DNA from 2 places in the Ruminococcus sp. J1101004sp1_RTP21198st1_B9_RTP21198_201120 genome. Region 1 is predicted to be linked to the other one. Evidence: riboswitches for the same ligand, from Rfam matches in the RefSeq annotation. Region 1 holds a riboswitch; the other holds the start of a gene.

What was found. Region 1 has a riboswitch for cyclic di-GMP ahead of AB5618_RS07425 (transporter substrate-binding domain-containing protein). Riboswitches for the same ligand answer to the same signal wherever they lie in the genome.
Region 2: it holds a riboswitch for cyclic di-GMP, as region 1 does, so the genes downstream of both, AB5618_RS13135 (hypothetical protein) here and AB5618_RS07425 (transporter substrate-binding domain-containing protein) in region 1, are expected to answer to the same signal.

Annotation. Positions count from the first base shown of each region.
Region 1 is NZ_JBCOMI010000009.1:2,090-5,599, reverse strand. It holds gene AB5618_RS07440 (ATP-binding protein) at 1-296, shown strand, start outside; gene AB5618_RS07435 (transposase) at 400-666, opposite strand; gene AB5618_RS07430 (hypothetical protein) at 1,259-1,459, shown strand; cyclic di-GMP riboswitch class I at 1,594-1,669, shown strand; gene AB5618_RS07425 (transporter substrate-binding domain-containing protein) at 1,844-3,510, shown strand, end outside.
Region 2 is NZ_JBCOMI010000018.1:12,806-16,315, reverse strand. It holds gene AB5618_RS13145 (hypothetical protein) at 1-449, opposite strand, end outside; gene AB5618_RS13140 (helix-turn-helix transcriptional regulator) at 546-776, opposite strand; cyclic di-GMP riboswitch class I at 1,368-1,448, shown strand; gene AB5618_RS13135 (hypothetical protein) at 1,537-1,941, shown strand; gene AB5618_RS13130 (zinc-ribbon domain-containing protein) at 1,981-2,505, shown strand; gene AB5618_RS13125 (hypothetical protein) at 2,542-2,949, shown strand; gene AB5618_RS13120 (Ig-like domain-containing protein) at 3,023-3,510, shown strand, end outside.

The DNA.
Region 1 (3,510 bases):
ATGTGGGTGTCGTGGATATCTTCGATAAGGATAAAGAGGGAAAACGTGTTCGCAAGCAGTTGGAGGTTGACTTTGTGGTGAATCAAGGAAACCAGAGATACTATATCCAGGTTGCATATGACATGACTTCGGAAGAAAAACAGACGCAGGAGTTCAATTCTCTGCGTAATATCCCGGACTCTTTCAAGAAGATCGTCATTGTAAATGGCAGCAAAAAGCCTTGGAGAAATGATGAAGGTTTTGTCATCATGGGAATGAAGTATTTCTTGCTGAATGCGAATAGTCTGGAATTTTAAGTCGATTTGAGTTGTTGCTGTGGTGTTGTTCTATTTCAAAAAAGAGTGAAATGATATAAATAAGGCCACGGCTGATTTCGTGTTGGAACAGCCGTGGCTCAGTTTATTTTTTTATCCGTACAAACGAGACTGTTCCGCAGATTATGTAGAACAGACAGAGTACGATTCCGATAGTGAGAACATCAGATGCATAATTACCAGAACCACGAACAGGAATATCACTTGATTCCCGGAAGTCTTTCAGCCATTTTGTTAATGTGCTGTATCCGATGCCAAGATTTTCTGCACATCCACGTACTCCGAGATCTTTGTGATCCTGATAGTACTGGACTGCATCAAGTTTAAATTGTTTGTCATGTTGCTTTGCCATATGAGATCCTCCTTCAGCATGCCTCTATTGTATCATGCTTATGTGTATTTGGAATTTCTCATTTTGGCTTGTACTATTTATATTTTAGCACCATTGTGTTTCACAGTTTCCGACATATAAGTGTTACCTATAAGTTTAAGCTGAACGGCGGTGATATAAAGGCGGTACAGGGAGATTCCTTTTATAACAGGAAGAATCTGAATCCGCAGATCCATGATACAGAAAAGAGGACGATGATGGCAGGCTTATTTTTTGTTTGAGTGTTCAAACTTCTATGTGACAAACGTAACTGTCTGTGATATTATAAAAACGATATAAGCGAAAATGACTTTTGCGGAAACGAAAGTATCTTTATATTTTTTTATCCGTATACTTCCTATAATGAGAATGAATACTTGCAAAGTTGATTACTAATATTTTTTCGTTATTACAGGTACAATAAGAACATGTAATAGCGGAAATGAGGTATAGTTACTTGCAGATAGAGAAGTATATTGCGGATAAAATAACATCTTTGTGTGAAAAGTGTGATATCAGTAAATATAGATTATCGCAGCTGTCGGGAATTTCCTAGTCATCACTGGGAAGAATCATGGCGCAGGAAAACCTGCCGTCGCTGATCACACTTGAAAAAATATGTACAGCTTTGGGCGTGACATTATCACAGTTTTTTCAGGAAGGTAATTCAGAGAATCTGACAGAAAAACAGAAAGAAGTTTTAAGGATATGGAACAATCTGAGTACAAATGAGCAGGAAACAGTGATGTCAATGCTGCGTGGTCTTCGGAAGTAGAAGAACAGTTTGAGTATATGTATCGGCTGTTCTTTTTTTGTTTTTTGTCGTTAAAACGGTAATGTTTTCTTGTGTATACTAGAGCATTAAAGTATAATGAAATCAGTTTTTTTGCATAAGTATTAAAGCTATAATAAGAAAATCGGCAAACCAGATGAAAGTCTGGGACGCAAAGCTACAGGGCCTGTAAAATGGCAGCCAGTTGCATGAAATGAGGTGCACTGTCTGTTTGGCAGTGCTTTTTTATGGTAGAGCACTTGAATAAGTAATACAGAAGCTGTTTGGAAAAATATTGTGAAAAATAGCGGGGAGGTTATTGATAATTAATGAATGTAAAATTAAAATCTGGAAGCAAGCAACTGTAGCCTAGAGGAGGGGAGAAAGATGAAGAAGTGCAAATTAGTACAGAATATAATGAATTTCAAATTTTGTTACATTATATTTTGCACAATTATATGTTTTATTGTTTTATCCGTTCCTACATTTGCCAAAGAAAACTCTGACAATGTTATCCGGGTAGGATCTTTTGAGGAAACTTATAATGTAGTCAATGAAAAGGGAGAAAGAAGCGGCTATGGTTATGAGTATCTTCAAGATATTGCAGGTTATGCAGGATGGACATATAAATACATAACAAGTGATTGGAAAAACTGCTTTACACAGTTGGAAAATGGAGAGATTGATATTCTTGGTGACATTTCCTATACAGACGAACGTGCTGAAAATATGCTTTTTTCCGATATGCCTATGGGGGAAGAGAAATATTACATCTATACGGATGCATCCAATAGGGATCTTACAGCAGGAAATTTGGATTCTTTTGAGGGAAAAAATATTGGTGTGTCTAAAGATAATATAGTGGAGGATGTGCTTAATGAATGGGAATCAAAATATGGTCTGCATACGCAGCATGTCAATGTTTCTAATACCACAGAAATTATGGACAAACTGTCGAAACATGAAATTGACTGCTTCGTTTCGGTAGAAGAATCCCGTTGGGAAGAATCGGATATTTCACCGCTTACAAGTATTGGAGAGACAGAAATCTATTTTGCCATAAATCCCAAACGTCCGGATATCAAAGAAGCACTGGATAGTGCTATGCGCAGAATCAAGGATGACAATCCATTTTACACTGATGATCTCTACAGGCGTTATCTTTCTGCACAGAGCAGCTCGTTTCTTTCAAAAGAAGAAAGGGAGTGGATCGGGCAGCATGGAGCAATCAGGATAGGGTATCTGAATCAGGATGGAGGTATCAGTAGTGTAGATCCATCAACAGGTAAACTGACAGGTGTTATCACAGATTATGTGGATCTTGCCCAAAATTGTCTGCAAGGTCAGACTCTGGAATTTGAATTAAAGGGGTATGATACAAGAAGTGAACTGCTTCAGGCATTGCAGGATAGAAAAATAGACCTGATTTTTCATGCAAACCAGAATCCATACTTTGCAGAAACAAATGGATTTGCTTTGTCGGATACGCTATTGACTCTCAATATGGCAGCAATTACGGCAAAGGATTCTTTTGATGAAAATAAAGAGAATACAGTTGCCGTTGAAAAAGATGATTTTGCATTGAAAGCATATCTTTCATACAATTATCCGCAATGGAAGGTTGTGGAATATGAGACATCAGATGCAGCAGTAAAAGCAATGCAGAAAGGGGAGACGGATTGTATTGTAAGCAATTCAGGTACTGTTTCAGACTATTTGAAAAATGATAAGCTTCATAGTGTTTTCCTGACAAAAGAAGCTGATGTTCCATTTGCTATTCAGCAGGGAGAACCGGTTCTTTTGTCCATTCTGAATAAAACACTGACATCTATGCCTACAACTCAATTTTCAGGTGCAGTAGTTTCGTATAATGCTTCCTCACGAAAAGTTACAGCGAAGGATTTTATTCAGGACAATTTACTGACAGTTTCACTTATCGCTGGAATTTCTTTTTTCGTTGTTCTGTGTATAATTCTTGATTCTTTGAAAAAATCAAAACGTGCGGAAGAAAAATCCAAGAAGTCTGCTGAGCAGGCATTGAAGCTGAATCAGGA
Region 2 (3,510 bases), on a different contig from region 1:
TTTTCTAGAAGATATATAATGCCAATAACAACAATGAAGCATACGATAAGTGCAATAATAAAAGTCATTATAGCCTTGAATATGCTTTTTAAACGTGTTCCTTTTGGTTCTTTTAGAATAAAAGGAGTAAAAAAGAATATACATTCAAGAATTATTTGTGATAACTGGTTAGGAATAAACTTATATCCCCAAAGCAATGTTATTACAAAGAGAATGGGGCAACTAATGTTAATAAGCTGGAGTAAAGAATCATCCTGCTTTTTATTTGTGTTTTGGTAGGCTGAATTTCGGTAGGTTGATTCTTGATAAGTTGAATAATTTTTTGCCTTATCAGCTTTTTTCTTTTGATGTTTCTTCTTAGGCTTACTATGTAAACTGAAATCCCCGCCGTATTTTTCTTCTTTTTCTTTGTAGGACTCTCGGTACCAGTCACGATCATACATACCCATAGGCTTCATACCTCCAATAGTATTATAAATCCAGTATAAGACTATTTCAGTCAGAATACAACAAAAAGCTACCGGATCACATCATACCCGATAGCTTTAATCTTTGAAAAATTCCTCATATTCAACATCAAACAGTAATCGCAGCGCTTTCAGGTCACTGGCTTTTATGTTCCTGCGCCCCACTTCAATATTAGCAAGAGTGCTTCGGGAGATACGACTTCCCATAAGCTGTAGTTTTGCAACAACTTCTTCTTGTGTCATACCTTTATTCATGCGTACTGTCTGGATATTATGTCCAAGTGGAAGATCAGTTAAGATATATTGCATAGTAGCACTCCTGCGTCAAATAATACGACGAATTGTCACCTATTAGAAACATTTGTATTGATTATATCCAGATTTAGTGCTATTATTGTGACCAGATAGAAACAATATATTAAAAATGAAAAAGATTTTTGGAAGGAGAGTTTAGTATGGCGGGGAATAATAATAACGGATTAAGTTTCTGGGGCGTTGTTGGAGCTGTACTTTTAGCATTGATTATTTTTTCAATTGATGGTTAATGAAGAAAAATTTGAGAATCATGTTAATGACATTAGTTGCAGTATTAGTAAATAAACATCTAAAAAATTATATTTCAATACCGTGGCTTAAATGGTTTATGACATGTTATTTTAATGATTTAGTAGGTGGAATTACTTTTATAGCATATTGCAACAGTGTTTTTTATTACTATAAGGGTATGATATATAGATTATGGCAAATAGAGTTACTTTTATTTTTATGTGGCGTATTCTGGGAATATATTACACCTTTATTTAGAACGGATACTGTGTCTGATCCGTATGACATAGTGGCTTATATGTGTGGTGGTTTTATTTATTGGATAATAATGTTTGGCTATAAAACAAGCACTAATTGAATACAGGGCATAGCCGGAGAAATCCGGTGGCGCAAAACTACAGGGTCTAAGCATATGTATGACAGCCAGTTGCAATTTTTACATGATAGGAGAGCATTGCTTTTCCGTGGCGAGCGAGTCAGGAGAGGAATGCTTTTTATATTTTGAGGGAAAGAAGGCAGTCTAATGAAAAGAAAAATTGTTACATTATTGTTTGTATGCTGCTTAGGTATAAGTGTAGCAGCTTGTGGAAATGAAACCACAGATACTAAAGAGTATGGTGAAGCATCTGACAATGAATTAACAATTGATGAAGATGATTCGGAGGATGAGGATTACGCAGAAACTTTAGGCAATTCTTCAAGTGTAAGTAGCTCTACTTCAAGCACAAGCAGATATAAAAGTTATTCGAGCAGTAGCTCAAATAGTACAAACAATAATTCATCGGAAGAAACTCATGGATATGATCCAAGTGATCCATATTATTCGGCTCATGATACAGATGGTGACGGACAACTAACAGATGAAGAATGGTCAGCTGCTATGGGTGATTTTATTGATGATTTGGCAGAACAAATGGGAGTAGAGTAAGAAATAAAACAACAAACATGTAAAGAGAGGAAATACATTATGGCACTTATAAAATGTCCTGAATGTGGGAAAGAAATATCGGATAAAGCAGGAGCTTGTCCTCATTGTGGTTGTCCAATCGGAAATGCGACACAACCAATACAGAATAATGACGGAAAGAGTAATAAAGGAAGCAAGAAAATCCTTATTGGCGTAGTAGCAGTAGTTGCCATTGCTGGAACTGGTTATTATTTTGGCATTGCAAAACCACAGCAGCATTTAGCAGAGCAGAAAGCTGTATATGAAGAAGCACAGGATCTTATTGATGAGGGAAAGTATGATAAAGCAATTGAGAAACTGAACTCTATTATAGATTATGACGGCGCACAAGATGCTATAAATGAAGCAGAGACAGGCAAAGAAAAAGCAACTTATGAAGAAGCGGAGAATTTGTTAGAACAGGGTAAATATGATGATGGAATCGAATTACTGAATACTATTCCTGATTATCCAGATTCAGCAGAAACGATTGAGCAGGCAAAATACGAATCTTACGCTTATTCTGCTGTTAAGGCAGTTAAATGAATTTTAAAAAATCCAGATTCTTTAAGTGTTTATGATGTGAAGTTTTATGATGGACTTAATGAAGATGATGATAACAGTGAAAGTGAAGACACAGAAACAGAATCTTCTGATGGTGAGAGCAAGGATCAAAGTTCAGATTCTCCAAAATATCCTACTGTTGTAATGCACTGTGGAGCACAAAATGGATTTGGTGGAAATACAGAAGATTATGCTTTCTGCGTTTATAGTGAAGACGATGGAGAATATATATTAGGTGGTATTACAACTGAGCTGGATCTTGAAGATTTAGATGAAGATGATGATATGTATTTTTACTATGCAGTTACTACAAGGATGATAAATGAATATTACGATAATGGTATAGAAATTGGTTCAATAAATGCTGAGAGATTTAATGCTGTTTTAAAGAATGCGGCATATGGATCAGTAAAGATCATCCAGTAAAATGTATATGATTACCCATGGGAATGTGGGCGAAAATATAAATTCACATGAAGCGTTCAAGGAGGAAAAACGCATGGAAAAGAAGCAAGGATTTCTGAAGAAGTTTTTGGCGGTAATGATCGCAGTGTTCTCACTGACATTGTTATCACCAGAAGTAGCAACACAGTTAGGAACAATGCAAACGGTACAGGCTGCAGTAAAAATTAATTCTAAAAAAATTACTTTGACAAAAGGCCAGAAAAAGACTTTAAAATTAAAAGGGACAAAGAAAAAAGCAAAATGGAGTAGTAGTAAAAAGTCTGTAGCAACAGTATCTTCTAAAGGTGTGGTTTTTGGTAAGAAAAAAGGTACAACAGTGATTACTGCAAAGGTCGGTAGTAAAAAATACACTTGCAAAGTTACTGTTGAAACACCAAAGCTTAATAAAAAATCTGTTACTCTGAGTGTTGGAAAGTCAAGTACATTAAAAGTTACAGGTACTAAACAGAAAGTTAAATGGACAAGCAGTAATATAGCTATAGCTGCTGTAACCAGAAATGGAAAAGTTGTTGCGAAAAGTGC